One region of the Bacillus sp. V2I10 genome, then DNA from elsewhere that is predicted to be linked to it. Evidence: riboswitches for the same ligand, from Rfam matches in the RefSeq annotation. Region 1 holds a riboswitch; each other region holds the start of a gene.
What was found. Region 1 has a riboswitch for cyclic di-AMP ahead of QFZ72_RS16965 (hypothetical protein). Riboswitches for the same ligand answer to the same signal wherever they lie in the genome.

Region 1 (13,239 bases):
ATCGTTCATTGCAACCGCAAGCGGTGTGCCTCCTGCCTTTGAAATCTCCTCTGTTTTATTATCTAAATCAGATGGGATCGTACCCCCTATAGAAGACACCCATTTCTTAACGGCATCTACTGCTCCCTTTCTGACCACTCTTCCATCAGTCAGGTCCATTCCGCTCATCCGCGTTTCTGCCTTAAATTCGATAAATGTTCCGCCTATCGCGATATCCGTCTTATAGGAAAGCTGTTTCTTTTTCAGCAGTTCAAGAACAGAACGCCCTTCAGGCGTTTCATCTTCTAACGAGCTGATGGCCGTCCACTGGGCGAGATCCTGCATAGCTTGATTTCCGACCGGAGTAAACTCACTTGCCATCCGGTTCCCAAACGTGATCGTGCCTGTTTTATCTAAGATAATGGTATTAATGTCTCCTGCTGCTTCTACCGCTTTCCCTGACATCGCAATCACATTAAACTGGGTAACCCTGTCCATGCCGGCAATACCAATTGCAGAAAGCAAGCCCCCTATTGTTGTTGGAATTAAACAAACGAGCAAGGCAATCAAAACAGGAATTTCGAGCTGAAATCCTAAATAATTCGTGAAAAAAGGCAATGTTACAACGACAATCATAAAAATAAGCGTCAGGCTCGTTAAAACGGTATTCAACGCAATTTCGTTCGGTGTTTTTTGACGCTGTGCTCCCTCAACAAGGGAGATCATTTTATCAAGGAATGATTCACCAGGATCACTCGTAATCCTTACTTTGATCTGGTCGCTCACCACTCTTGTTCCGCCTGTTACTGAGTTGAAATCTCCTCCAGCTTCTTTTATGACTGGTGCAGATTCTCCAGTAATTGCTGACTCGTCGACAGACGCAAGCCCTGAGATGACTTCTCCATCACCTGGTATAAACTCCCCTTGTGAAACAATCACTACATCCCCTTTTCTCAACTCGGTTGAATCTGTTTGTTCAATTTCTCCATTTGGTTTTACTTTGTTGGCTCTCATTTCTTTTTTCGAATTCTTAAGGGAATTCGCCTGAGCCATTCCCCTGCCTTCTGCAAGAGCTTCAGCAAAATTGGCAAACAGCACAGTGAAAAGCAAAATCATTGAAACGGTCAGGTTAAACCAGACATCTATTTCGCTATTCCCAAAGGCAGACGGTAAAAAAGTCAGAAACAGCGTCAGCACAAACCCAATTTCAACAATAAACATAATCGGATTCTTTACCATGATTCGCGGATCCAGTTTAAAAAATGAATCTTTTATCGCTTTTGTGATGAGCGCTTTATCCATAGATTTTTCTTTATCAGGCTTTTTATCATGATTCAGATCAGGTTTTATAGGGATGACACGTTCAAGTTTTTCTTCAGTCAAAACGGATGGCTTGCTCATTTTGGATCCTCCAATAAATTTTTATAATGTTAATAATTCAGCAACAGGCCCAAGAACTAAAACTGGAAAGAATGTCAAAGCGCATACTATAAAAATGGCTCCGACAAAGATCGTTCCAAATAAACTAGTGTCTGTACGGAATGTGCCTGTTGTCTCTGGTACAAGTTTTTTAGATGCCAATGATGCTCCAACCGCAAGCATGGCAATGATTCCAAAATATCTGCCTATGAACATGACAATGCCGGTTGAAATGTTCCAAAAAGGAGTCGCATCACCGAGTCCCTCAAATCCTGAACCATTGTTGGCTGCAGAAGATGTATACTCGTAAAGCACTTGAGACAAGCCGTGAAATCCCGGATTTGAAATCCCGCCTGATCCTAGAGGTGTATATAAAGCCAGTGCAGTAGAAGCCAGAATTAAAAATGGGTGAATAAGCAGCGTAACTGCAATTAGTTTCATTTCTCTTCCTTCTATTTTTTTGCCCAGAAACTCTGGCGTGCGCCCCACCATCAATCCTGATAGGAAAACTGCAATCATCGCATACATGATGATGTTCATAAAGCCTGCACCAACTCCGCCAAATATCGTATTCAGCAGCATGTTTGATAATGTAAGCATCCCTGTAATTGGCGACAAGGTATCATGCATCGTATTGACTGCCCCTGTTTCTGATGCTGTTGTGACAATCGCGTAAAGTGTTGACTGTACGGTACCGAAGCGAACTTCTTTTCCTTCCATGCTTCCGTCCGTTTGCTCGAGACCTAATTCTGATAATCTTGGATTGCCTTGGAATTCCGAAAGGAGCGCTGTTCCAAGAAATACCACAAAAATCATCGCCATTGCCGCAAAAAGAATTTTCCCTTGTTTAGCGTTGCCAACCATTTTTCCATAGGTAAACGGAAGGGATGTTGGAATTAATAGCATCAATAGAATTTGCAGCAGGTTACTCACCCCATTTGGATTTTCAAATGGATGTGCTGAGTTTACTCCGAAAAATCCTCCGCCATTATTGCCAACCTCTTTAATGGACAAAAGGGAGGCAACAGGTCCCCGTGCTATCGTTTGTTCAGCGCCCTCTACTGTTGTTGCAGTAACACTTGAATCAAGCGTTTGCGGAACCCCTAAGAAAACGAATATAAGAGCTGTCACAAAAGCAATCGGCAAGAAAACACGAGTGATCGATCGAATTAGATCAACAAAAAAGTTACCAAGGCTATTTCCTGAAAGACCTCTTATTAAAGCAATTGCAGCTGCAAATGCTGTAGCCGGTGCCACAAACATCATGAAGGTGATCGCAAGCATTTGGGATAAATAAGACAATCCGCTTTCTCCGCTGTAATGCTGCAGATTTGTGTTAGTCATAAAGCTGATGGCTGTATTAAAAGCAAGAGTTGGATCCATTCCTGCTATTTTACTAGGATTAAGCGGCAAGCTTCCTTGAAACCTAAATACGAGATAAACGATAAATATCATAAATATGTTGGTTAATAGGAGTGCAATTGCATATTGTTTAAAGGTTTGATTTTTCTCTTTTATGCCGCTGATTTTATAAATTACCTTTTCAAATGGATGAAATACGGCATCCAGTTTAGTAGAATTGTAGTTAAAAGCCTGAGCAATATAGAGGCCCATTGGTTTTGCCAGCAGCACGGCTGCCGTTAATGTAAGAATGATAGAAATGATGGATAGTACGCTCAACGTCTTTCCCTCCGCAAGTTAAAATTTTTCTGGATTTACTAATGCATATAATAAATAAATGGTTACTGCTACAATGCAGCCTGCTAAAACGATCATCATTTCTCTTCACTTCCTTCTTTAACAACATGACTAGACCATGTAACGAACCCGGCCATTGTCAGTGTAAGAGTTGCAAATATGATGATCATGATTCCATCAAGCATAGTGGTTCCCCCATTTCTCATTGATTCAGAAAATAACCCAAGTGATCTTGTTTTGAATATAGAACTTGTTTTGCTCCAATCAGCTCATACAGCTTAGTCGGATAGTGAGAATTTCTAGTAATCACCGTGATTGGAGCGCGTATACTCGCTTGAAGAATTTGAATTAGATTGCACGTATCAGCAATCTTATCCTCTAGTAATAAAACTCGTGTTACCGGTAAGTGAATCAAAAGATACTGAGCATTTTGTTTAATAAAGTAAATGTCTTTAAATCCCCGCTTCTTCAAATGACTTTGTACACTATAATCACCCGTAATAAATGCCAGGGATGATACTTCCGGATCAATTCCCTCCAAGCACCCAATCCTTGAATAACTTGGAATACATATGAGCATTGTCGACATTCACATTCCCTTCCCTTTCGGAAACATCAAAAAAGCCACGGAAGAGGGATCTCTTCCGTGGCTTTAGGCTTCACTAAATAAACGTGCTTTACCACTGCGATTTTGATTTTCCCTCACAACGCTTTCGGAGTTAGCTGTCGGATTCGGGCTATGAGAGTAGCCCTACCATTTTTAAAATGGACTCACCCCTAGTGACAATTCGTCACACAAAATTGGGTCCCCCGATTTCAAAAGAAATTAAGCGATTAGGTATTTTTTGAAATTATTCAATTTTTTAACATTAACAAAGCGCACAAAAGAACACTGAGGCTTACACGCAGTGTTCTTCACAAAGGTATCCTCTCTCGAACGCTTACGAAGTTAGCTGTCGGATTCGGGCCATTGAGAGTAGCCCTACCATTTGAAGATTCAAATGGACTCACCCCTAGTGACGATGTGTCACAAAAACTTGGGTCCCCCGCTCCTACTAATAGGATTAAGCGATTATAGAATTTAATTTATAAAATCGTTGGTTCTTACACCGTCCCTTCTCTTATGACGCTTACGAGGTTAGCTGTCGGGTTCGGGCATAAGAGTTGCCCGTCTTTCGCTGTTTGCGATCGATTCACCCCGCGTGCATGAAATCACACTTCATTGGGTCCCCCGCTCCATTCAGGATTAAGCGATTTGCATTTCATGAGAGTAATATTACTCCTGTGTATGCTGGTTGTAAAGAACGTAAAAAGTTTGAAAAATCGCAAAAAATATGTAAATATCCTCAAATAAATTCAAAAATCAGAGTAAATAGGACTCACACTAACTAATTCATCATTTTACTGCTGAATACGTATGTATTATAAATTAATCTCTCTAAATATACATAGAATTTCAAATTATAAAGTTTATGTAAACACAGTTTTATTTTCATTTTCTTATTTTGCAAGAAAGAGAGAGATTGCGAGATAAAGAGAGAGAATATGGAAAAAACAAGAATTTTGGAGAAAAACAAGCTAAATCCCTCTCTTTACAAGCTTAGATTTCCAAGTATATGATAGGAACAATTTTATTCCTAAATCGCAGAATCCTATTTTGGAGCGGGGAAACCAATCAGCAGCATAGCTTTTGCTGCATGGGGGAAGCCAAGTAATATCTGGCAGGGCGACTCTAACCGTCCTAATCCGTCAGCTAACCCCGTATGCGTTGTTGGAGAGAGGAAGGTGCGATCATTATAGAGTTTGCTGATAAGACAGCAGCCCTATGATACTAGCGATACTAAACTTCGATTTCTAAAACAAATGTATTTAGTTTCATAAAAAAAATCGAGGTGATCTTATGTTAGCAGCGATTGAACTTTTAGAAGAAATCCATAGAGAAATAGCAGAAACACATGTAGAATTACTGCACTTGCAATTTGTAGATCTTGAAGGGAATTTAAAACATGTCACGATAACAATTGATCAATTAGAAGATGCAGTTGATGCCTGCTCTAACCGCCTGCCATCCGTAAAAACCAGTGGACAATTACGCGGAATATCCATTTCTAATTTTATCCCTTTTTCTTTTGCTTTTAAATGTACTTTGTTAACTGAACTGGAGATAATATCGGATAAATCAAGCCATTCAAAATGTAAATCCAGCTTACCCTCTTCCATTTTTGCTAATTCAAATAAATCATTTATCAGTGATGTTAAACGAGTGGCTTCATCACTAATAATTTCTAAATAAAGCTGTTTTTCTTTCTCATCGTTATATAAACCTTTATTTATAACTTGTGCGTATCCCTTTATATAAGAGATTGGATTGGTGTTCGCAGCTCATGTGAGATATTCGCAAAAAATTCTCTTCTGTTTGTACGATACTCTTCTAACTCATTCCCAAGTTCTGTAATGGCTTTAGCAAGTGAACCAATTTCATCTTGAGAAGAATGAATAAGTTTAGTCGTTAACTTTCCTTTTGCTATTTCTCGCGTAGCAAGCTCCATTTGTAAAAGAGGAGCTGATAATTTACGCGATAGAAAAAATATAAAACCTACTGCTATTAGCAGTGACCCTATTACCGAAACTGAAAGCCAAGAACGTACTTGCTCTACAGAAGAATTAATGCTCTCCATATTCGAAACAACTACTAATCCGCCATTTATCTCATTGTTTATTATGATTGGTTTAGCAGCTATTAAATAACGATTGTCCGTCTTTCTATCGCTATACTCCATTTTTAAATCCTTTTTATCTAATATAGGAGACAAAATTTCTTCTTTTACCTCATTTCCTTCTCTAAAATCCATAATTCCTGTACTTTTTAGTATTTTACCTTCTCTATTAAAAACAAATAAATCCGAGTTACTGATATTAGACAACATTTCAAACATATGATAGGAACTTTCATCTTCAACATCTTTAATTGTTTCTGTATATTTACTGGCGAAATAATTAATTTCCTCTTGTTTCTGATTATAGTAAAAACCTCTAAATAACTGATCGATTGTATAAACCATCGGAAATAAAACTGCCAAGAAAAGAATCATAATGATCCCGCCAAGCTTAACGGTAATACTATTTAATTTCATAGAGATTCATCCGGCTCTTGAAATTTGTATCCCACATCCCAAATGGTTTGAATCGGATTATAATCCTGGCCTTTTTCCCTAATCTTAACACGAATATTTTTGGTATGAGAATCCACCGTTCTTGTATCTCTGTAGTCGTTATAACCCCAAAGAACATCTAATAACACTTCTCTTGTAAAAACTCGTTTAGGATTTGCTGCAATTGTATGCAGCAATTCAAATTCTTTTGGCGTAAGATCTAATGTATCTCCAGCTACTGTGACTATACGGCCGTCTGTATTAAGGGTAAAAAAACCATTCCCAAAGGAAAGAGCAGCTTGAGACTCCTCAATATTCATTTCCGTTCTTCTTATCAATGCTTTGACCCTGGCAGAAAGTTCTTCAGGCTCAAATGGCTTTATCAAGTAATCATCCGTACCAATTTCCAGACCATAAACCTTATCTTTTAGCTCATTTCTTGCAGTAAGCATAAGAATTGGCGTTGATTTGATCTTCCTAATTTCACTGCAAACTTTCCACCCATCCATACCAGGCAGCATAATATCTAAAATGATAAGATCAAATTGTGAAGTCCTTATTAAGTCTATAGCTTCCTCTCCATCACTTGCTTCAAAGATTGAAAAATCAGCTGAGAGATATATCTTTAATAGATTTCTCATATTCCATTCATCATCTACAATTAATAGTTTTTTCATCAATGTCTCCTCTATTGAAATTTACTTATCTGCTGAATTTTATTGATTATCTAATAATATTGACTTCCTCCGATAAAAAAAGGATTAAGATTAAGAATTTTCTCCCCTGAATAATCTTAATATAAAATGTATATTTAAAGAAATTATGGACTTTCTAAATATATTCTTCAATTTTTCTTTTTTCTATTTGCTAATATACTTTACATAAAAAGAGCTTATCCTATATTAGGAATAAGCTCTTTTAAAAATACATTGACTTAATTTTAGTCAGCCGGAGATAATTCGCTCTCAGTTACCCATTTATGGTTCTTAACTTCTTCTTTACCGGTTGTCGGTGTGAAATCAACCATATACACTGTCGTTTTCTCGGCTGAATCAATTTCAGCTGTAGCCCCATCCATACCTTCCATATGGCTTGCCTCTATTGTAGATTCTGCTCCTGGTTCGAAAGGCTCCTCATCTGCATCTTTAATCTCTTCATGAATGACCCACTTATGATCTTCCACTCTTTCTCCACCAGTTGTTGGAGTATATGAAATCGTATAAACAGTGGTATCATATGCACCAACAATTGTTGCTTCAGCACCCTTCATGCCTTCCATGTGATCTGATTCAATAATCGCTTTACTTCCAACTTCAAAAGTTGGATTTTCTGCTTCTTTCAAACCTTCTGGTACCTCTCCGGAACTGTCCATGTCCATATTACTATGATCCATGCCTTCCATGTTCTCTTTTTCTTCTGTGTTTTCTTTTTTTTCAGTGTTTTCATCATCATTTGAGCAGGCACCCAAAATTAAGAAAAGGGCTGCAAATAATGATAAGCTCATGGATTTATTCATTCTTTTTTTCAGCATGTTAAAATGTCCTCCTTTATAGTTTAATAAATATCATAACAATAAGATTTGCAGAAAGTGTGGAGTGCGCTCAGGTCAATACAAAAAAGAGCACTATACTCTGTTTCCCCATTTGATAACATAAATCCTCTCCAAATTAGGAAAGTACTAATTACTTCCTGATGCTATAACCCAATAATTATTCATATATTCACTGGCTATTCAAATAACCATGAACAACTATTAATAGGATCAAACAGCATTCTTTATAACAAATTAATTTTAAAAGCTCCCAATCGACCTCATACTATTTTTTATATTAGGATTATTCAATCCATTTATATCCGATTCCCCTTGCAGTCTTCAAGTGCTCGTCTACAGGAAACTGAACGCTTCGCAACTTTTCTCTTATATTCCTCATATGTGAATCAACCGTCCGAGTATCGGTATACTTGTATTCCCAGAATTGCATGATTAATTCCTCTCTAGAAAAAACTTAGTTAATATTCTGCAGAAAATTTACTATAATGAAATATTCCTTTTTAGTGGTATAGATTAATTCACCCTGATATTTAATTTCATACGATTTATCGTCTAATTCAAGGCCTTTAAATTTTAAAGCGGAATTTCTATATGTTCTTCTTAAAACTGTGTTTATTTTAGCCAATAGTAATTCAATATCATATGGTTTGCTAATAAAATCATCTACTCCTGAGTGATATGCATTCAAGATATCATTTTTATTCTTATTAGGAGATATTAAAAAGATAGGGACATTTGAAATCGATCTTGTTTTATGGCTAAATTCTGTTCCATATTGAGTTTCCTCTTTTACATCTAATAAAATAAGGTCTATGGCATCTTCATGAAGAAGCTCGGTTGTTTCAAGTAAATCCAGTGTTTGTTTAACACGAAACCCTTTCTTTACAAGAATCGGTAATAAGTGTTTTGATTATATGTTTCTTCTCCAATTAATAGAATTGAATTCAAAGAATCTCCCTTCCCTTCAATTCATTCATTAGCTTATTATGAATTGTAATTGTGCAGAATTAATGGAGTTTTTCATTAGGACCAATTTTAAGTTTTATATCTCTTTGAATGGGAAATATAGTAGGCGTAAGCGAATTAAAAGGAGATGTTAACATGCAGAACCATTATGAATGTATTAAAGCCTGTTTGGAATGTGTTGAGGCTTGTAATGTTTGTTTCGACAAATGCTTATCAGAAGAAGATGTAAACATGATGAAAGAATGCATTCGCCTTGATCGAGAATGTGCTGATATTTGTTCATTTGCAGCTTAAGCTATGATGAGAAACAGCGAATTTGCTCAACAAATATGCCAATTGTGTGCAGAGATTTGTGAAGCATGTGGGAATGAGTGTAAGAAACACGACCATGATCATTGTCAAAAATGTGCCGAAGCTTGTTATAAATGTGCCGAAGAATGCCGGAAAATGGCAGCGTAATAAATACTTGCAACTTCAAAAGCACCTGTTTATTCATTCAGGTGCTTGTTTTTATGGCACGTTTAATTAGATGTATCGATCAACTTTCTTAATGTGGGACCTTTTTAACAGAGGGTTCTCTTCTTTTTATAGGTCCTCACTTCATTTTCTTTATCTTTTTATAGCAAATAAAAATCCCATAACAAGCAGCTAAACTCAGGATTATTTTTCCTTGCACACTTACAGTTGTGACTTGATAAACAGCATAGGACTCCATAAGCATCGCTGGTAATTTACCTATTGTGCTCCCAAGGAAAAAAACAATTATAGAAACACTACCAATCGCAGAAAAAAAGGTAACAATTCCCGATGGAATAAAAGGCATAATTCGTAATGATAGGATCAGTAAAAATGCATCTTTGCCGTTAAGATGCATGAGTGAGTTAACACGGGGATGCCCTTTTAGCTTTTCATGATATATACGTTTAAATCCTTTACGATATAAATAAAAGGCAATTAAAGCACCTATTGTTTCACCAATAAAAGATATGATTGTTCCTTGCCAAAAACCAAAAAAAATAAGGTTAGCAGCTGTAACAAACACGCTCGGCACTACACCTGCAATTGAAACCATAATATTTATAAGGATACTTATTATAATTGCTATAGAGGAGTGGTTTTCAAAAATCTGAATTAATTCTTCTTGGATAAGATGTCACCTCAATATGTGTTAAACTATTAGTAGAGTTGTATTTGTTACTAATTCTATCCGTTTTTTTCTTGCTAATCCATATATTCTAGTACGTTTTGTGACTAATGCTCAACGGATAAATCACAACTAAAAAAGACCTAAACTGGTCTTTTTTAGTTAGTTATTCGTTAGATAACCGCATCTGGCCTCTTTAAATTTTTCTAGATAACTCTTCTTTGTATAAATAAGCTACTGAAAAGAAAAGGCCAGTAACGAAAAATGAAATGGTTATTGCAGAAACTCCTATACTTACTACACTAATTGTTGTGGTAAGAAAGGTCAATATAAGCCATTTAATTGATGAAGAAAGCTTTTTAACCATCTCCGTTTACCTCTTTAGCTTGACTTTCCCCCCAATAGATATCTGAAAAGACTTCTGAGAAAATATCAACACTTCGATCCAATTCATCGAAATCATTATCTACTCCGCCTATTTCAATAAGAATCGCTTTATCAGAAATACCTTGGTTGTATTCACCGTTGCCCATACTTTTTGGTTTTAGAAAAACACCCCGACTTAATCCAGGATACCTTTTTTCAATTTCATTATGAATCTTCTCTACAAACTTTAAGTTTTGTTCATAATTTTTATTTGCTTCCCCAACAACAAAATATAACTTTGCATATTCTTTTCCATTAATCGTTTTAGTAGTCATTTTCTTTCTAGCCGAATCACGGTGTATGTCAATGTAGTATTCTAATTCCTGAGTCTCATTCACACTTGCCTGAATAATGTCCCCAGACAACTTATAAGATTTTGTCGTGCTCCATTTTCTTTTAAGCAGTTCTTGGGTCATATTTGTTTGATCGTGTTTTACAGCAATACCTTCTTCCATCAGTTTATTCGATAGCCGGCTTCCCAGAGCAATAACATTCACCCTTTGATCATTACTAATTGCATCATTTGGAACCTTTGCGTTTTTTAATAAGGGAAGGAATGATTCCCAGCTGTGAGTTTGATAAATATATACGGGATTATTCTTGTCATTTACTTTTTTGTGTTCTTCAGATGAAGTTGTATCTTCTTCTCTCCCTTTTATTTTTTCCTCCACTATCTCTCTTTCCTTTAATAAAACTTCAGTGGGAGGAGAAGACTCAAATGGTAGAGTAGCCAAATTCGTACCTTCACCAGCAATTACAATTTTTGTGTCATAGAGAGTAAGTCCAGGTAATTCTCTTCCTAGGAATGTTCTAGCATCTTCTGGTACTACATTTGTTCCTAATTTAAAAAGAACCTTAGAGATATGGCTCATTGAGAACAAGTCCTTTTCATTTTCCTGAGGCTGATAAAAGTAATGATTTTCAGCTCTTAAAAAATGAGTATAAATATCTTCGGATTCCAATCCTTCCATTACACTTTGTATAAATCCAGTTTTATATTTCACCTCTGAGTTAACTAAAAACCCTATAAAAAAGAAAATAAGTATTATAGTAATTACTCCGCCAATAACGAAAGATATACCCTGATTTTTAAGTTCTTTCATGGACAACCTCCTTCACTAAACTATATGATAGAGTTTTAGAAAATATTAATAGAAGGAGGTATTCTTAGTTAGAAAGATAATCGGTCCTTTGTTAGTAAGTAAACTTTGAATTTAACTAGTAATATTTATTAAATACAAGGGAGATGCTTTTTCCTTTTTCAAGATAAAAAAAAGCAACACACAGTTTAAGATTAGATACAAAAATGCTAACCATCAATTGATAGTTAGCATTTAAAGGGAATTAGAAATTACTTCCTAATATATAATTCAATTTCGATAAAGCTAAATCTCGCCTATTTTAATATTTTTTAGCCCCTAAGTATCTCTCAGACCAATAGGAATTGTTCATTGAAGTAATACTTACACCTTTAGAAGAAGAACTATGAATGAATTGATTATTCCCTAAATATATACCTGCGTGAGAAGCCCCTGGCTTATATGTCTCAAAGAATACTAAATCTCCTACCTGAGGTAAGAAACCTTAACCCCCTGCTTATAAATATCTGCTACTGTTCTAGGAAGCTTTTTATCTTCACTTTCATTAAAAACATAATTTAAGTATCCACTACAATCAAACCCTTTTGGAGACATTCCGCCCCAAACATAGGGTACATTTAAATATTTTTTTGCAGTAGTCACGATATTGGACTTATTCTTTACAATTGGTTGACTTGCTTGCTTCCCTAAAGCTTTATATGCTGCTTATCATCTTTTTTGTAGGTTTCATGTTGCAACAGATGATGGATAAGTAACTTCTTTCTCCTTTCCACAGCCCTACGTAGCATTTCACTCATGAGAATTACCCCTTTGCTAAATGATCTAATCTAAGGAAAAGCCAACTGCTTTGCTCATGATTGTTCGAGTGCCAGTAGCCCCTGTTTTAGTTTGCCTTTATCCAAGCTATCTCCAATTAACACTATGTTAGATGGGAACTTGATTGACTGAGCAAACATATACGGAACTCCATATGAATATTGAATCAAATGTGTACGAGCATCGCCTTCAAAACGAACAAATCCTTTTATCCGATAAATGGTAGGTGTAATCGTTTCAAGCCATCGCTCGAATGACTCTCTGCGTATCACCCCTTGAAATTGATAGGTCATCGATTGAATATGTAGGTGATTGTGAACATGCAGCTTTTCTTGGTCTTGGTCATTTTTCTCTTCTCGGCTTGTCCTGATTTCAGTTAAAGGTATATCTGCAAAGGTGGTCGTGAAAAGCTTAGCCCTTGGATTTAGATCTGCTATTTCCGCCCGAATATCGGTTTGTTCCTCCTCTGACACAAAGTCTGCTTTATTTATTAAGATGTGGTCACCATACTTTACTTGCTCTTCTAATAATTTTTGAAGCTGATTGCTTAATCGTTTACGATCCATCCATCTTTTCGAGTCTACAACACTAATAATGGATTTCACATTTACGTGAGGTGCAATAACTGGTGATAAACACGCATCTAAAATTTCTATAGGATGAGCCACTCCTGTAGCTTCAATATAAATAACATCAGGCTCTTCTTGCTGATACAACATCAAAAGTTGAATCTCCACTTCATCCTTCATCGTACAGCAAATACAACCATTTAAAAGTTCCCTAAGGGTTACATCTGTGCCAATAATCCCTGTATCAACGGAGTACTCTCCTAGTTCATTCATCAATACAGCCACTTTACGTCCTTTTTCTTTCTCTTCTATTAATAAGTTCTTTAATAAAGTAGATTTGCCACTCCCTAAAAATCCAGCTAAGATATAGACTTCAACATTTTTCTGCATAATAACTCCTTCTTTCTCGTTTCTCTGG
Region 2 (4,920 bases), 2.4 Mb from region 1:
TCATTTGAAGAATGCATCACTTCTCCTTCTGCATTTGTCAGCACAACATCCGTATCTGCTTCAGATTCCATTAAAACAACATGCTGCATCGTTGTTTCATCATTATGCTTCAGAAGAACATCACGGTGGCTGTTGCCTCTTGCCTGTAGAGCAGAAACTTCTTCATTTACTCTCGTATTGACTAGATTCTGATATAAAAATAAAAAGAGACAGGTTTCTACTACAAGAATGATCGTAAAAAATAATAGCCCAATTTTTATAGCAAGCTTATTCATTTATTAAACTCCTTATTGTTGCACCTCTTTGTTTTACAATACCAAAAAAATTTGCATTTTTCGTGCAAATTAAGGTAATTGAACTTTATATGTAAAAAAAGGCGACCTGCTTAAGGCCGCCTTTCTCATTATGACATTTTTTCTTCCATTTCAGGAATTTTCAAGTCTCCATATTTCTTTTCTGTTTCTGCTACAATCACTGCACATGCCGCATCTCCTGTGATGTTAACTGCTGTACGAGCCATATCCAGCAGACGGTCTATACCGATGATCAAGGCGATGCCTGCTACAGGAAGGCCTACTGAGTTTAAAACCATCGCAAGCATGATAAGTCCAACTCCTGGCACACCGGCTGTTCCAATTGAAGCGAGAACAGCTGTAAGTACTACTGTCAGCAACTGAGTGAAAGAAAGATCAATATTGTAAACTTGAGCGATAAAGATTGTTGCTACACCCTGCATAATGGCCGTTCCATCCATATTAATGGTTGCGCCGAGCGGCTGAACGAAACTTGAGATCGGCTCTGGAACCTTCAGACGCTTTTGTGCTGTTTCCATAGATACAGGAAGTGTCGCATTACTGCTTGATGTACTGAAAGCTACTGCCATGGCAGGAGCGAAATTTTTAAAGAACCAGATCGGGCTTTGCTTTGCCAGAAAAAGAATGGATGAACCATAGGTGACAATAGCATGAATCACAAGTGCAAGCATTACAACTCCCATGTAGAGTCCCATTGCTTTAAGGGCGTCTAAACCTTGACTGCCTACGGCAGTAGCGATAAGACCGAAAGTACCGTATGGAGCGAATTTCATCACTAGATTTACTAAATACATCATTAAATCATTGCCTTGCTCAACTACTTTAAATAAAGTATTTGCTTTCTTTCCAAGAAACGTGATGCCAAGGCCAACAAAAATTGAGAAAATAATAATTTGCAGCATATTACCATCGGCAAATGCTTTAACAGGATTCGTTGGAATCATATTTAAGAATGTTTCTGCAACAGATGGAGCTTCTTCAGCTTTATATTCAGCGGACTTTGTATCGAATTCACCCACATTGCCGGGCTGAATTGTCAGTCCAAGGATTAAGCCTATAACAATGGCTACTGCTGTTGTTACTAAAAAGTAGGTGACCGTTTTAACACCTATTCTTCCTAATTTCTTTGGATCTCCTAACCCAGCAACTCCCAGAGTAATAGAAAAGAAGACTATTGGTACAACGAGCATATTGATTAAGTTTAGAAAGATTTTTCCAAGCGGGGTAAATAGGAACGTGTCTAACTGTTTAAATAAATCCGGAGCCGTGATATTAAGAATGAGACCGACAATGGCCCCCAGAATAAGACCAATGATGATTTTCGTTGCTAGTTTCATATAAAACCTCCGTAAAAAAGTAATAGATAGTGTTTTATTTCCAATAAATAGAGAAGGAGAAACATAAATGTGAGACTTTTTAAAAAATACAAAAAACCGCGAGAGAATTCTCGCGGCTGTATTCGTCAAATTGAATAATTATAACGTTTCTACAGATGAGTCTCTCCAACGCATACGAGGTTAGCTGTCGGATTCGGACGAAGAGTGTCCTACCTTTTGACTATAAAGGATTCACCCCAGTGCATGTGCACAGTTTGGTTCCCCCGTTCCCATTTCAGGATTAAGCGTATATTTATTAAGTTATACTACTATTCTAAGTAAAAGATTTAATTTTGGCAAATATAAAAATTTGTCTTTAGTTGGATTTAAACATAAAATTTAGCAGAAAACGTTATTATTTAAGGAGTTTTAACCATGAAAAAGTGGATAAAAAATATTTTCCTGATAGCTTCAGCAGGTCTGATTCTTTCATTTGCAGGATTTTATATCTGGTCCCAAATCACCTATAAACCTGCTGAAGAACTGTTTAACACTACTAATTTACAGGATCAAAATGAAAAAAGTGGGTATCTGCTGTTTCAGCCTGAAAATCAAAAAACGAATAATGGCATCATTCTATATCCTGAAGCAAAAGTTGATCCGAGAGCATATGCCTATCTTGCAGAGCAGTTAACTCAAAAAGGGTTCACTGTCGTCATTCCTAAAATGCCCTTTAACCTTGCTATTGCAGGCATCAGCAAAGCAGATAAAATCATAAATGATAGAGACGAGATTGAAAATTGGTACATTGGAGGACACTCTCTCGGAGGTGCGGCTGCTTCTATTTACGCGTATGAACATCCAAAAAATATAAAAGGGCTTTTTCTTCTTGCTGCTTATCCGGCAGATTCCAGTGATTTCTCAAACACAGATTTTCCGATTCTGACCATCTATGCAGAACATGACGGATTAACAACCCTGGATGATATAAAAGAAACGAAACATCTATTGTCTGACAATACCTTTTATTACAAAATTAACGGCGGCAATCATGCACAGTTTGGCATTTACGGAGAACAAAAAGGAGATAGCAAAGCACAGATCAATGTCTTTGTTCAGCAAGATCAGATCATTAGAGAAATGAACAGCTGGATCGAGCGGATTGAGTAGAAAAGCGGGGAGATTTTCTCGCTTTTTCTGCATTTACAAGTCATAAAAAAAACGGAAACAGGCAGCTGAACCATGCCGGTTTCCGTTTTTTTTATTTTGTCGCTTCCAAAAACTCTTCCACATCTTGCACAGTCAGCTGAACTGCTTTTTTCCAGAAATCCTCTTTTGTTAGGTCCACTCCTAAGTGTTTCATAGCCAAATCTTCTACCTGCATGGAACCTGTATCTTTTAAAAGAGAAATGTATTTCTCTTCAAATGCAGTTCCCTCTTCCAATGCTTTCGCATATATGCCAAGTGAGAACAGATAGCCAAACGTATATGGGAAATTATAGAACGGCACCCCCGTAATATAGAAATGCAGTTTAGATGCCCAGAAATGAGGATGGTACTCTCCTAAAGCATCACAATAAGCTTCTTTTTGTGCAGCTTCCATTAATTGATTTATTTTTTCCGTGCTGACGATTCCTTTTTTGCGTTCCTCATAAAAAGAAGTTTCAAATAGAAAGCGGCCGTGAATATTCATGAGCAGTGCAACACTTCTTTGCACTTTATCTTCTAATAGCGCCAAACGTTCTTCATCAGATTTTGCTTTTTTAACAGAAGCATCTGCCACGATCATTTCAGCAAATGTTGATGCTGTTTCAGCTACATTCATCGCATAATTGCGGTTAAGCGGATGCACTCCCGCCATAGCATGCTGATGGAAGGCATGGCCCAGTTCATGTGCAAGGGTTGCGATATTTGACGGGGTGCCGGAGAATGTCATGAAGATTCTTGACTGGTCACTTTCGGTAAAACTTGTGCAAAAACCTCCCGGAGCTTTTCCAGAACGATCTTCAGCCTCGATCCAGCGGTTCTCAAATGCCTTTTTAGTAAATGAAGTCAGCTCTTCTCCAAAGTGGCTGAATTGATCTAAGATAAATTCAGCTCCCTCCTGATAGCTGACCTTCGCTTCTTTCCCGCCAATCGGTGCATCGAGGTCGTACCAGCTAAGTTTATCAACACCAAGCAATTCTGCTTTTCTTTTTAAATAGCTTACAAGCGGCTGTTTATTCTCTGATATCACCTTCCACATGACATCAAGGGTCTCGCGCTTCATTCTGTTGATCTCAAGCGGCTCACTCAGAACATCGTCCCAGCCCCGCTTTTCATATACATTCAGTCTAAAACCAGATAGATGGTTCAGCGTATGGGCAAATAAATCTGCACCGCTTCCCCACGCTTTTTCCCATTCTTCAAACACAGATTTTCTGACTGATCTGTCCGCATTTGAAAATTTATTGGCTGCCTGGCCTACAGACAATTCATGTATTTTGCCATCTTCTTTGAACGGTATTTTCACTTTGGAAACGAGAGTATCATAAAGCTGTCCCCACGCATGATAGCCGTCTACTGACAAGGCATTGATCAGTGTTTCCTGCTCCATCTGCAGTTTGTTTTTTGCTCTGTTCCGGCGCTCGGTCAAGGCAAATTTTAATTCAGTCAAGTCTTCTGCATTTACAAGCTCTGGCCAAACCGCATCGTCTACTTGAACGAGCTTTTGATCAAAGGCTGCCAAAGCATTTTGAAACTGAGAGCTGAGTTGAGTAACCTTCCCCCGGAGCACGGAGGCATGCTTATCATTTGTATCCTGAGCCTGCAGACACCCGACAAAAGCTCCTGCCTGCCTCATCCGTTTTGCAATACCCTGAAACTTCTCAAGAATCTCTCCTAAAAGGACGCTATCTTCTTTTGTTTGGGGTACTTTGATGCTCTCTGCCTGCACCTTAAATGAAGGAACATCAAATTCAAGCTCCTCTAAGTACTTTTTAAAAGCAACAGATTTGCTTCCACCTTCAAAAAACACATCTAAATCCCATGTTTCAGCATACGTAGCAGCTTTCATCGCCATTCCCCCTGTTTATGTATTTCGGAACACTAAATAATCCCTCACTTGTCATTATAAAACAATTGACTAAAAATTTGTACAATTCTAATGGCAGGAAGCAAAAAAAAAGGTATGACGAAATGTCATAGCCTCTGCTTGTATTTATTTGATTGTTTTATCTGATTTTGCATCATCGTCGTCCATAAGACCTTTAGTAGCATTCTTAAATTCTCGTAGCGTTTTACCTGCCGCT
Region 3 (13,239 bases), 2.3 Mb from region 1:
TTATTGGTACATTGTCTGTTATTCTTACTATCATTGCGGTTGTTTTTTTGTCAAAGATTGTGACAAAACCGCTGCTCTCCATGAAGCAGGCGACTGAACGCCTTAGTGAGGGGGATTTTACAGTTAACTTACATATGCAAAGAAATGATGAACTTGGCGAGCTAGGAGTTTCTATCCAAAAACTGGCGAATGATTTATCGCATCTAAAGAAGGAAAGAAATGAATTCCTGGCAAGTATCGCCCATGAATTGCGTACCCCCCTTACGTATATCAAGGGGTATGCAGATGTTGCTAAGAGGCCTGATCTGGCAAGAACTGACCAGGTGAACTATCTATCTATTATAAGTGAACAAACAGAGTACTTATCGAAGCTTGTAAAGGATTTATTTGAGCTTGCAAAGCTTGATCAGCATTCTTTTCAGGTTGAAAAAGAGCGGATCGATCTTTGCTCCTTTATTAAAAAAACAGTAGCGAAAGTAAATCCCATCTTAATCAAAGAAAATAGGAAAGTGAATTTTCTTTTTCCGGATTATTCTGTTCATCATATGATAGATCCTGCAAGGTTCGAACAGGTGCTGCTCAACATCATGGACAATGCCATCCATTTTTCTGAAAAAGGGACTTCCATTACAATCAGGGTTCTTGAACAAGGCGGGATCATTAAAGTTGTCATTTCAGATGAAGGAATAGGTGTTCCTGAAGAAGATCTTCCATATCTGTTTGACAGACTTTACCGCGTTGATAAATCAAGGTCCCGCCATAGCGGAGGAACAGGTCTTGGCCTTGCGATCGTAAAAGAAATTGTGGAGGCTCTTGGCGGCACAGTCCGGGCAAAAAGTACATTTGGAACAGGAACGGCCATTATCATTGTCTTTAGAAAGGATTAAACGATGAAAAAGATTTTGCTTGTAGATGATGAGGAACTGATGCTGGATTTGCTTGCCCTCTATCTTGCACCTGCAGGGTATTTGTGCATAAAATCCTCATCAGGACAACACGCTATTGATATTGTTCAAAAAGAAGAACCTGACCTTATGATTCTTGATCTTATGATGCCTGAAATGAATGGTTTTGAAGTGTGTAAAGAAATCAGAAGCTTTTCAGATATTCCGATTATAATGGTGACTGCGAGCGGCCAAAAAGAGGACATTGTAAAAGGACTGCAGACAGGGGCGGATGATTATATAACAAAGCCTTTTAATGAAACGGAATTATTGGCAAGAATAGAAGCGATATTAAGAAGAGTCAAAAATAATCAAGCCATAGAATACAGGGGTCTTAAATGGGATGATCGAAGCCAGGAAGCGAGCTATAAAGATGAGCCTATCCTTTTAACTCCAAAAGAATTTCAGCTTGCCGGCATCTTTTTAAAGAACCGAAACAGAGTATTTAATCGTGAGCATTTAATTCAGACTATTTGGGGTTATGATGCAGGTACGGAGGACCGGACGGTAGATTCCCACGTGCGTCATCTTAGAGAAAAGCTGAGAAAAACGGGATTTCCAATTGATGATCACCTTCAAACCGTTTGGGGAGCAGGGTACAAGTGGAAAGATGAAAAAAATAATTAAAACCAATTCAAACTCTTCTGCTGATAAAACTGCAAATTAATGATAGAGCTGCAATTTTAGATGATAGAACTTTGATTTAAACATATGCTGTTAAACCACAACTTCCTCGCATCATTTCAGCCTTGCAAAGAATCTAAAATAAACAGATATGCTGAGCAAATGAGACTTGAGAGCGCTTAAACGGTTATATTTGATCAATTATAACTAATTTCTGCAAAAATTGGCTCTTTACTGTCCTATTCAACAGGAGTAAGATACTTTCATAAATACATTTCAGATATTCTTAATTCGCTTAATCCATTACGGAGCGGGGGACCCAATTTTGCTGGCATCTTTTGCAGCTTGGGGTGAATCCTTTACAGGTAGGGCTACTCTCATTGCCCGAACCCGACAGCTAACTTCGCAAGCGTTCTTGAGAGAGGATAATGAAACTAATGTGATCTTAAAAATCAGACACAGCGGTTCATGGGACCTCTGTGTCTTTTTGTGTGCAAAAATTGGTATCGAAAGAAGGAAATCCTGTTGAAAAAGCAATTTGCTGTATTTGGTCTTGGGCGTTTTGGAGGAAGTCTTGTAAAAGAATTTCATGAGTTGGGGATTGAAGTTTTAGCGGTCGATAAAGATGATGAAAAGGTTCAATATTATTCTCAATATGCAACACTTGCTGTGCAGGCAAATGCGATAGATGAAGCGACACTGAAACAGCTTGGCGTCCGCAATGTAGACCACGCGTTTGTTTCATTCGGAGATGATATAGAAGCAAGTATCTTAACCTCTCTGCTGCTGAAAGAAATGGAGATTCCGCAAGTATGGGCAAAAGCTCAAAATGACTACCATCAGAAGGTTTTAGACAAAATAGGTGTAAATAAAGTCATTCATCCTGAACGTGACATGGCAAAGCGGATTGCCCATCATATTATTTCAGAAAAAATGATTGATTATATTGAGCTTTCAAAGGAATACAGCATGGTAGAGCTGATTGCTTCAGCAAAAATACATCGTAAAACATTGATTGATTTAGATATTAGAGCAAGATATGGATGTAATATTGTCGGGATTCAGCGGGATGAAGAGATGATTGTTTCGCCTCCTGCCGAAGAATCTATCAAATCAGGTGATATTTTGCTTGTGATTGGACGAAATAAGGACATCAGCCGTTTCGAGGAGGAGGGGATGTAGGTGATCAGAGCACAAAAACTGCAAAAAATGATTCGCTTTAATCCTTCTCAGCTGCTTGTCATCGTATTTGCAGCTGGAATTATTCTTGGAGCAGTGCTTTTAAAACTGCCGATTGCGACTCATGATTCCATCAGATGGCTTGATGCGCTATTTATATCTGCCTCTGCCATGACCGTTACAGGTCTTGCAACCGTTGATCCCGGGAGCACCTTTACGACATTCGGTCAAACGATTATCGCTATCCTCATTCAGCTTGGCGGACTTGGAATCATGTCATTTGCCATTCTGACTTATATGGTTTTGGGAAAGAAGATAGGCATTAAAGAAAGGCTTGTGATGCAGCAAGCACTTAATCAGACTTCGATTGGCGGAGTTGTAAATCTTGTTAAATACTTATTTTTATTCTCCATCATGATTGAATTCATCGCCATGGTTTTTTTATCCTTTCGATGGGTGCCGGAGTTCGGCTGGTCAAAAGGGCTGTTCTTCAGCTTTTTTCATGCCATTTCAGCTTTTAACAATGCCGGATTTTCCCTATGGCCAGATAATATAATACGGTATGTGAATGACCCTTTGGTTAATATTGTGATTTCTTGTTTATTTATTATTGGAGGTATCGGCTTTACTGTGCTCCTTGATGTATGGAAAAAAAGAAAGTTCAGCAAATTTTCCCTGCATACGAGGATCATGCTTGTCGGCACTCTTGTAATCAATGTTATTGCCATGTTGTTCATCTTTTTTGTAGAATACTCAAACCCTGAAACTCTCGGAGAGCTTTCATCAGGCGGAAAATTGCTTGCCTCCTATTTTCAGGCGGTATCACCAAGAACAGCAGGTTTTAACACATTGGATATGGCAAGCCTTGATGAGGCCACACTATTCCTCATGATTATTCTGATGTTTATCGGCGGGGGAAGTGCTTCAACTGCTGGCGGAATTAAGCTTACTACAGCAATTATTATCGTGCTCGCTACTATAACCTTTTTACGCGGAAAAGAAGATATTACGATTGGAAGAAGAAGCATTCATTCACGCTATATCCTAAAAGCGCTGGCGATTGCAATGTTCAGTTTAATGTTTGTTATAATAGCGATTTTTGTTTTGACCATTTCTGAAAAAGCAACATTTATGGAAATCCTGTTTGAAACCGTTTCAGCCTTCGGCACAGTAGGTTTATCGATGGGGATTACAGGAAACCTGACGGATCTAGGAAAAGAAGTCATTATCGTGATCATGTTTATTGGAAAAGTAGGGCCGCTTACGCTTTTATTTACACTGACTAAACCCCAAAAACAAAAAATTAAATATCCTAATGAAGACATATTAACAGGATGAGAAAAAGGCTTCGCAGATGCGAAGCCTTTTGTATTATAGATTTGAGAGGATTAACGAAGCAAGTACACCTAAGGAAGCAATCAAACCTACGATTGGGCCCCCTTCTTCGAATGCTTCGGGCATCATCGTCGAGGCCACCATTGCAATGATGCCGCCCGCTGCAAAGGCTCCAATAAATGCAATCACTGCAGTGTCTGCATTTTGCAGCAGCGAGAAGCCGAGAAATGAGCTGAGGGAAGAAAGAAGTAAAACGATCAGCCACATGAAAAGAATCTTTTTTTTGGAATAGCCATCTTTACGCAATCCTACAGAGCTTGAAAGACCCTCCGGAAAATTGCTGATGAAAACAGCTGTCACCATTAAGAAGCTGACTGTATTCTCCTGAAGCAGGCTGACGCCGATAATAACCGACTCAGGAATAGCATCAATGACAGTTCCGATAAAAATGGATACTCCTGAGTGATTTTCCGGGTTTTGCTTTGAGCGTTTTCTGTCGCTTCCGCCCTTTTTTGTAATCAGCAATTCACACACTGTAAATGTTGAAGATCCAAAAATGAATCCGCCCGATGCTGCCAGCATTCCTCCGCCATCCACTGATTTCCTAAGCAGTTCAAACGAAGCTGCCCCGATCAGGACACCCGTTCCAAATGACATAATAAAACCTAAAACCTTGCGCGGTATCTCCTTATAGATGCCAAGCAAAGCACCCAATAAAATAGAGGAACCAGCAAAAGCTCCCCAAATCGCAGCCTGCAGCATTCGACTGATTCCCTCCTAACTTACTATCTACCGTTAGCTTACCAAATATCTAACAAAAAATGCAAAAAGTCATTGGGAGAGATGCTAATTAAATTGGATGCTAATTTGCTGTTTAATCTGAAGAAATTTATGGATGCAGAGCTTTATGAATATACCGTTCAGAGACTGTCAGAATTTCAAATGCTTTGTTTTGAAGAAATTGATCAGCGTGCAGCGCATACGGATAGAGAGGGACAGCCAAAGCTTATCAGCTATGATAAATTTGGAAATGTTGTCTCGGAAGTCTGGCTGAACGAGGGGTATAAAAAAACAATCCAAGACACCTATCAAACAGGGATTGTCGGCTATCTGCATAAAAACATTCCTGAATTGAACAGAAAGGCAGATTATCACTATTCATATGCTTTAGGATATCTTCTGTCTCAGGTTGAATCTGGCCATAAAATATTATGATTTAATTGTTGAATCTAAGGGATCTGTTAAGAATGCATATATATAGAAGAAAACGAAAAAAATCTTCCGGGTGGAAGACTTTTTTCGTTTAAAAGGGTTTCTTAGTGTATATAAATTGGTTGGGAGACAAAATTATTTCTCGAGAACGATTTTCTCAAGTTCGTCGAGCATTAAGTTAGCAGCTTTTACACCGCCTGCCGTGTTCCAGATCGCATCATCAACTTGGTAGGCTTTGCCTGCTTTTACTGCATCAAGATTTTTCCAAAGCGGATCATTTGTAAATTCTTCTGCCTGTTTTTCAGCATCCGCTTTTGTTTCAGCAGGAGCATAAGTGAAGTAGAATAAATAATCTCCATCCATCTCTGGAATTAATTCTTTTGTTACTTCGCGAACGAATAAGTCGTCCGGATTGTCTGAGAATAATTTTTCAAGGTTTGCAGGACGTGCAAATCCTAACTCTTCAAGGATGACACCAGAGAATGTGTCTTTATAATAAATGCGAGTTGTTCCAGCCATGAAACGAACGACTGAAATTTCTTGATCTAGTTTATCGCCGGCTTTTGCTTTAATATCCGCAATGCGGGCATCATAGTCAGCAAGTACCTTTTTGCCTTCTTCTTCACGGTCTAATGCTTTAGCGTAGAAGCTGAAATTTTCCTTCCAGTCGCCTCTAAGGGTTTCAGCAAAAACAGTAGGAGCGATTTGGCTTAATTTTTCATATTGGTCTTCCTGACGCATTTTGTTTCCGATAATTAAGTCAGGCTTTAATGCAGCAATTGCTTCTACATTAAGTGCACTCTCATCACCAACAACTTCAACGTCTGTCATTTCATCTGAAATGTGATCATACCAAGGATCGCCTAACCAGGATTTAACAGCTCCAACAGGTTTTACGCCTAAAGCTAAAAGAGCTTCTGTTCCTTCATTTGTTAAAATAACAACCTTTTCAGGTTTTTTCTTAACTTCAGTTGTGCCCATTGCATGCTCAACAGTATATGCTTCGCTTTCTTTATCTTTGCTGCCAGTATCATCAGCCGTTTTATCTTTCTCGTTGTTTCCGCATGCTGCTAGAAGTACTGCTGATAAAACGATTGCAATAAGTGACAGCCATGCTTTTTGATATGTAGCTTGCATTTGTTGTTACCCCCATATTTTCATTTGATAATGATTTTCATTTACAAGTTAAATATTAATTTTTTTCCTATCAGTTGTCAATATTTAATTGAAAATGATTTTCATTTACGAATAAAATATTAATTTTTCTGATTTCGATTGTCAATATTTAATTGAAAATGATTTTCAAATTCAATTGACTTTGTTACAATAGCTTTAGAAAAATATTAAGAAGTGATGGTTTCACATCAAGAGGTATAAATATGTTATTACAGACTAATTTAGTGAAAATAGCTGGACTTATCACTGGTTTTATTTTGCTTTTAGTGAGTATTTGTGCAAGTGTCGTGCTTGGCTATACACAAACCTCGTGGGAAACAGCCATTAATGCGCTTACAAATTTTAATGGTTCTGACGAACATTTAATTATTCAAACAGTAAGGCTTCCGAGAGCAGCAACAGCTGTTGTTGTTGGAGCCAGCCTTGCTGTTGCAGGGGCACTGATGCAGGCTCTTACTAAAAATCCGCTGGCATCTCCGGGCGTATTCGGGATTAATGCAGGAGCGGGATTCTTTGTTGTGATTGCCGTATCCATGTTTGGCGTCAGCTCTTTGCAGGCCTTCACTTGGATTTCCTTTTTAGGAGCGGCAGCAGCTGCTTTCACTGTTTATTTTGCAGGTTCTTTTGGGAGAGAAGGATTAACACCAATGAAGCTTACATTGGCCGGAGCAGCGATGGCTGCTTTGTTTTCCTCGCTGACTCAAGGATTTCTTGTGAGTAACGAAGCTGCATTGGATCAAGTATTATTTTGGCTTGCCGGCTCTGTTCAGGGAAGGAAGCTTGAGCTTCTCTATAGCGTGCTTCCTTATATTGGAGTTGCTTTTGTTATCTGTGTCTTTCTTGCATCCAAGGTCAACCTGCTGATGATGGGTGAAGATGTCGCAAAAGGGCTCGGCCAGAAAACAGGCACCGTCAAATTAATGACGGCTGCTGTTATTATTCTGCTTGCAGGAGGAGCAGTTGCGATTGCAGGTCCTGTTGGATTTGTAGGGATTGTCATTCCGCATATTGCCCGTTACTTTGTCGGGAATGATCACCGCTGGATTCTTCCTTATTGTGCAGTACTCGGAGGAGTGCTTTTAGTGACGGCTGACATTGGGGCCAGGTTCGTCGCGATGCCTGAAGAAGTGCCGGTAGGAGTGATGACGGCTCTTGTCGGAACACCATTTTTCATCTACATCGCGCGCAGGGGGTTCCAGAAATAATGAAAAGCTATCAATCTTTTAGAATAGGAAAAGGGTTTATTTCTTTCCTTATTGATAAAAAAGCCTTAACGGTCTTCTGTGTTTTGCTCCTTGTCACTGCGTTTACCTTTCTTTTCAGTACAGGTATGGGTGATTTGAGAATCAGCCCGATTCAGGTGCTTAAAACACTGGCTGGATACGGAACAGAGATGGATGAGCTTGTCATTCAGTCCTTCCGTTTGCCGAGAATCCTGATTGCTTTAATGGTCGGAATATCACTTGCTGTTGCAGGCGGCATTCTTCAGGGGATTATCCGCAATCCGCTTGCATCTCCCGATATCATCGGTATTACCGGCGGAGCTTCCGTCGCTGTTGTGATGTTTTTAGCCATATTCAGTGATAAAAATAATACTTTGACTGTACCGATCCAGTGGATGCCGGTTGCAGCTTTCATAGGAGCGACAGTCATTGCCTTATTAGTCTATATTTTGTCATGGAGGGGCGGTTCTTCTTCTATAAGACTCGTTTTGGTCGGAATTGGACTTTCTATGCTTGCTCAGTCTCTTACAACTTTATTAATGATAAAAGGGCCGATCTACCGCGCGGCGCAGGCAAATATTTGGATTACAGGAACTGTCTATTCCGCAACTTGGGATCAAGTAAAGATTATGGTGCCTATTACAATCGTATTAGTCATCATCAGCTTTATTTTTGTTAGAAACGTGAACATTCAGGAATTAGGGGATGAGCTTGCAGCTGGTGTGGGAAGCGCCGTACAGCGCAATCGATTTATTCTGCTGTCTGATTGCAACTGCATTAACAGGAAGTGCTGTTGCATTTGCGGGCGGAATCGGGTTTGTAGGTCTCATTGCCCCGCATATCGCCAGAAGACTCGTAGGGTCATCTTTCGGTGCTTTACTTCCTGTATCGGCATTGCTCGGAGCGGTGCTCGTTATGGTTGCAGATTTGATTGGAAGAACCCTTTTTGCTCCGCTTGAAATTCCTGCAGGTGTTTTCACTGCAGCGATCGGGGCACCTTATTTCATCTACCTGCTTTATAGAAGCAGAAATAACTAGGCTGTTTCCGAAGCATCTGAAATTCATCCCGCAGCTAATAATTAATCCTTATGTGAAAAGGAGTGGATAGTAAATGACAGCTATTAAAACAAAGGCGCTCACATTGTCTTATGGAGAAACAACCATTATTAATGAGCTCGATTTAGAGATTCCAAAAGGCGAAATCACTGTATTCATAGGCAGCAATGGCTGCGGAAAATCAACGCTTCTGCGTTCAATTGCACGGCTTTTAAAGCCTGAAAAAGGCGCAGTTCTTTTAGAAGGAGAAGCCATTGCGAAGCTTCCCACAAAGGAAGTGGCAAAGAAACTTGCCATTTTGCCTCAAGGTCCTGCTGCACCGGAAGGCCTGACGGTTCTTCAGCTCGTCAAACAAGGCCGTTATCCTTATCAAAATTGGCTCAAACAATGGACGGAAAAAGATGAGAAGGCAGTTATGAGCGCATTAGATGCTACAGGAATGCTGGAATTTGCTGAAAGACCGGTTGATTCCTTGTCAGGCGGACAGCGTCAGCGTGCCTGGATTGCCATGACTCTAGCTCAGGATACGGATATTATTTTACTTGATGAACCAACGACTTATTTAGATATGACTCATCAAATCGAAATTCTGGATCTGTTATTTGAGCTGAATGAAAAAGAACAGCGTACGATTGTTATGGTTCTTCATGACCTTAATTTAGCCTGCAGGTATGCTCACCATATTGTCGCTATTAAGGATAAGCAAATCTATGCGGAAGGCAGACCGGAACATGTTATTAATTGCAATCTGGTGAAGGATGTTTTTCAAATGAACTGCGAAGTTACAATGGATCCGCTATTTGGAACTCCTCTGTGCATTCCGCATGGAAGAGGCCGGTGCATTATTAAAGAGGCGGCTATTTAATCATGAACCATTTTTCAAAAGAAGAGCTCGAGCATTTATCGAGATTCAGGCTGAGTTTAGGTCGAAGTGAATCAGCAATATCGATAGAAGCGGCAAACTTGCTGGAATCTGATTTTCTCTCAAGTTACTTAATTAAGATCCAGCCAAGAATTCATTCAGACAGATTGAATGTTACAGGGTCTATGCTTGTTAAACGTTACGCCTTTCTTGCAGCTATGGCTCTTTTTTCCATGACTGTTTTTGGGAAAAAGATGAATACTGACCCTTTAAATTTAACACTTGAGACTGATGATTTGGATCCTTTATGGCTCCCTTCTTTTTACTTTCATTCTTTGGAGTGTGTTTCTGCTGGAGAAAGCAGAGATGCGTGGAGAGACGAAATTCTGAGAGAGTTATTTCGGAATCACTTAAGTAAAATTGTGACTATCGTGTCAGAGAAAGCTAGAATTTCTAAACTGATCCTTTGGGAGAATATCTTCCTTTACGTTGTATGGATGTATAACACGCTGCTTGCAAACATACCTGAGTATGTTACGATAGAGCAAATACAAGCGGATTATATGTATGTAGTGAAAGAAGCAGACGGAGAACTTTTCGGAGAAGGAATGAAAAACCCTTTCTTGCCTTTCTATAGAGAACAAGGGCAAGTAACGAGACAAACATGCTGTCTTTACTATCTGACTTCTGAGAAAAGAGATCGCTGCAGTACTTGTCCGAAGCATTGTTTAACTTAATGGATGATGAGGAGGAGATTTTGTTGCAGGAAAATCTTAAAGAACCGCTGAATGGCCTGATTGAAAAATACACTGAATTGCTTCTTGGAGAGGCGACGCCTGAGCTTCAGGAAAAAGTGAAAAGCTGGGTGATTTATTCACACATTGCCAAGTCCATGCCGCCGCTTGCGAAGCATTGGAATGAAACGTATCCGGCAGAGAAAGAAAAGGTCAAACAGCTTATTTCTGAAATTAAGCAGCTGAATGAACAGCATCGAGCAAAATCACAGACAAATAATAATGAATCATAATCTCAGAGAACAATGAAAGAGCTCTGAGATTTTTCATTTTTAATCGTCGGAAGACTCTTTTGATGATTTAAGATATAAGAAAGTATTTGTTGCTTCGATGTCTGCTCCGTAGCCCCACTCCACAGCCAGAACAAATCCGCCAAGAAAGTCAAACCCGGACCTTTTCTGCCAGGTGATAATCTGCCATGCCTGAGCTAAACAGGCGCTTGCGCTTTTCTTTTAAGGAAATAATAAATAGGCACACATAAGAAAAAGGGTATAATGGATCCTGAAACCGCTTTAATAGACCCATCCTGATAAGTGACTGTGTGCTCCCACTTCAGCCAAACAATCTCAAATGCATAGCCTGCCGCATATAAAAGACCTACAGAAAATAGATAGATTAGCACGGATGCCGCATAATTTTTCATAGGTATATCAACTCCAAAATTTTCCTTTATTTTGATTATACTGTATATTTTGATAGAGGAAAAGAGCTGCTAAATCTTTTATCAGTGAATAAATTCTTGTAAAAATGGGGGACTAACAAGTTATGTGTCAGTCAATAGCAATGATCCGTCCAATTGAAACGAAGGATCTTATTCATTTATGGAAGATCAAGTATAAAGACGAGCATCCTGAGTGGAAGAATTGGGATGCACCTTATTTTGAACATAAGAATCTTACTCTGACAGACTTCCTTTCACAGAAAGACAGTATCGTAAATCAAGAAGATTACTGGGCGATCGTTGCAGGTAAAAAAATCATCGGGACAGTAAGCTATTATTGGGAACACGAGCCTTCACTATGGCTTGAAATGGGGATAGGCATTTATGATCCTTCTTATTGGAACGATGGACATGGAACGAAAGCCTTCCGTTTATGGATAGATCACCTATTTGAGACATTGCCCATTGTAAGAGTCGGCTATACAACATGGTCTGGAAATATAAGAATGATCAAAGTGGGAGAAAAGCTCGGCATGACAGTAGAGGGACGCATGAGAAAATGCAGAGTGGTAAATGGAGAATACTACGATTCCATCAGAATCGGTTTATTGCGGGAAGAGTGGGAAGAACGATCTGCAAAAAGGTAAATTTTATAAAATGATAAAAAGCGGATTCGACCTGGGATCGTGAGGGGTATAGATTAAGAAGAGTAATTGCCAGGGAGAGTGAACACCAATGGACGATTCAAAACCAGTTATAGGCATATCAAGCTCAGTAGTCGATCACGGAGATATACCGAGCGTGCATGTGCATCAAAAATATATCAGTTCTGTCATTCAGGCGGGCGGCATTCCGGTCGTCATACCTCTTGTAGATGATGAAATGGCAAAGGTTATTGTGTCAAAATGCGATGGCTTCATCTTAAGCGGCGGGGAGGATGTGGACCCTCATTCTTACGGAGAGGACCCAGACCCGAAACTTAGAAAAACAAATAGCACGCGGGATGAAATGGAAATAGCAGTTGTGATATATGCGAAAGAAAATAAAAAGCCCGTATTTGGAATCTGCAGGGGCATAGCTATGCTTAACGCAGCTCTTGGAGGAACGGTCACCCAGGATATTGAAAGCAATTACGAGAATCCGATTAAGCATTATCAAACAGCTGACCGCCCAAATCCAACTCATGAAATCATGATTGAGAAAGGCAGCAAACTGCAGAACATTTTTGGAACAGAAACAGTCCGTGTGAACAGTATGCATCATCAGGCTGTCGGAAAGCTTGCAGATGGACTAGTGGCAACAGCCAAGGCAACTGATGGCATTATCGAAGGAATTGAAGGAACCGATAATGAGTGGTATGTGCTTGCTGTTCAATGGCATCCTGAGGAAATGGCTGCCCAGGATGAGGCGATGCATAACCTGTTTAAAACATTTGTAGGTAAATGCAGAAAAAAATGAAAGCGGCATAATGCTGCTTCCATTTTTTTTGGTTTGATTCTTGAAAATGTGGATGTTCACAATTGTACGGAATTATTTGTAAAAGTCTTGGAATAATCTTAGAAAGTCTCGGAATTGAATATAAAAGTGTGGGAATTAATACGAAAAGTCTAGGAATAAAGGTTGTAAATCAAGAAATAAGTGCAAACCAATAAATATGAGTATAAACCCCGGAATTTCAGAGTCTTCCGGGGAAATTCTTATCCTGTCTGTCGGGTCTGACCAGTCGATTCTGCTTTTCTTTATTGAAGATAAGGTGATTGCTGCTGCAGATAATCAGCAAACTGCTGATAAGATTGCTGAAGCTTTTGGCTGTCTGCCGCTTCAAGCTTGTACCAGCCGTTTTTGTACATCACATTATATAATTCTCTTTGGCAATTTTGAGTTTCGTTGAAGATTCCCTGAATATCCTGATAAAGAGAATCATGGCTCATCTCATTTAGGACAGTGCAATAAGAATCTGTCATATATTTTTCGGTAGCCAGCAGTTCATTAATAAAGTCACGGTCATTCATTTGAGGGGTTTTAGGTACTTGTGTTTCAGGGTTGCCGATTTTGGTCTGGTTCTGATTATTATTCATCCTGCACCTCTCCTATTGAAGCTGAGCTTTCTGATTTGGATTTAAATGAGTTAAAATTTTAGAATAGTGCTGTTCATGCATTTTTCCAACCTTCT

Region 2: another riboswitch for cyclic di-AMP. It lies ahead of QFZ72_RS05110 (dicarboxylate/amino acid:cation symporter); the one in region 1 lies ahead of QFZ72_RS16965 (hypothetical protein).
Region 3: another riboswitch for cyclic di-AMP. It lies ahead of QFZ72_RS05125 (potassium channel family protein); the one in region 1 lies ahead of QFZ72_RS16965 (hypothetical protein).

What each region holds. Positions count from the first base shown of each region.
Region 1 covers NZ_JAUSYV010000001.1:3,354,157-3,367,395, forward strand. Annotated here, with positions in the region: gene kdpB (potassium-transporting ATPase subunit KdpB) at 1-1,281, opposite strand, end outside; gene kdpA (potassium-transporting ATPase subunit KdpA) at 1,402-3,078, opposite strand; gene QFZ72_RS29550 (potassium-transporting ATPase subunit F) at 3,097-3,177, opposite strand; gene QFZ72_RS16965 (hypothetical protein) at 3,299-3,685, opposite strand; cyclic di-AMP (ydaO/yuaA leader) riboswitch at 3,791-3,939, opposite strand; cyclic di-AMP (ydaO/yuaA leader) riboswitch at 4,020-4,177, opposite strand; cyclic di-AMP (ydaO/yuaA leader) riboswitch at 4,208-4,359, opposite strand; cyclic di-AMP (ydaO/yuaA leader) riboswitch at 4,730-4,879, shown strand; gene QFZ72_RS29555 (histidine kinase dimerization/phospho-acceptor domain-containing protein) at 5,122-5,460, opposite strand; gene QFZ72_RS16975 (HAMP domain-containing protein) at 5,448-6,230, opposite strand; gene QFZ72_RS16980 (response regulator transcription factor) at 6,227-6,925, opposite strand; gene QFZ72_RS16985 (YdhK family protein) at 7,189-7,779, opposite strand; partial or broken gene QFZ72_RS16990 (winged helix-turn-helix domain-containing protein) at 8,084-8,242, opposite strand; gene QFZ72_RS29560 (response regulator transcription factor) at 8,255-8,692, opposite strand; partial or broken gene QFZ72_RS16995 (four-helix bundle copper-binding protein) at 8,902-9,225, shown strand; gene QFZ72_RS17000 (TVP38/TMEM64 family protein) at 9,362-9,808, opposite strand; gene spoIIP (stage II sporulation protein P) at 10,270-11,439, opposite strand; gene QFZ72_RS17010 (NlpC/P60 family protein) at 11,738-11,851, opposite strand; gene QFZ72_RS17015 (C40 family peptidase) at 11,902-12,078, opposite strand; gene QFZ72_RS17020 (CobW family GTP-binding protein) at 12,288-13,211, opposite strand.
Region 2 covers NZ_JAUSYV010000001.1:1,004,429-1,009,348, reverse strand. Annotated here, with positions in the region: gene QFZ72_RS05115 (sensor histidine kinase) at 1-275, opposite strand, end outside; gene QFZ72_RS05110 (dicarboxylate/amino acid:cation symporter) at 404-1,651, opposite strand; cyclic di-AMP (ydaO/yuaA leader) riboswitch at 1,806-1,948, opposite strand; gene QFZ72_RS05105 (alpha/beta fold hydrolase) at 2,066-2,800, shown strand; gene QFZ72_RS05100 (M3 family oligoendopeptidase) at 2,892-4,685, opposite strand; gene QFZ72_RS05095 (twin-arginine translocase TatA/TatE family subunit) at 4,830-4,920, opposite strand, start outside.
Region 3 covers NZ_JAUSYV010000001.1:1,009,549-1,022,787, forward strand. Annotated here, with positions in the region: gene QFZ72_RS05115 (sensor histidine kinase) at 1-887, shown strand, start outside; gene QFZ72_RS05120 (response regulator transcription factor) at 891-1,571, shown strand; cyclic di-AMP (ydaO/yuaA leader) riboswitch at 1,851-1,995, shown strand; gene QFZ72_RS05125 (potassium channel family protein) at 2,094-2,750, shown strand; gene QFZ72_RS05130 (TrkH family potassium uptake protein) at 2,778-4,085, shown strand; gene QFZ72_RS05135 (ZIP family metal transporter) at 4,119-4,844, opposite strand; partial or broken gene QFZ72_RS05140 (acyl-CoA dehydrogenase family protein) at 4,926-5,282, shown strand; gene QFZ72_RS05145 (ABC transporter substrate-binding protein) at 5,430-6,431, opposite strand; gene QFZ72_RS05150 (FecCD family ABC transporter permease) at 6,674-7,675, shown strand; partial or broken gene QFZ72_RS05155 (FecCD family ABC transporter permease) at 7,675-8,731, shown strand; gene QFZ72_RS05160 (ABC transporter ATP-binding protein) at 8,805-9,614, shown strand; gene QFZ72_RS05165 ((2Fe-2S)-binding protein) at 9,617-10,348, shown strand; gene QFZ72_RS05170 (YusU family protein) at 10,372-10,638, shown strand; gene QFZ72_RS05175 (hypothetical protein) at 10,833-11,048, opposite strand; gene QFZ72_RS05180 (GNAT family N-acetyltransferase) at 11,171-11,713, shown strand; gene QFZ72_RS05185 (gamma-glutamyl-gamma-aminobutyrate hydrolase family protein) at 11,802-12,524, shown strand; gene QFZ72_RS05190 (spore coat protein) at 12,806-13,144, opposite strand; gene QFZ72_RS05195 (hypothetical protein) at 13,157-13,239, opposite strand, start outside.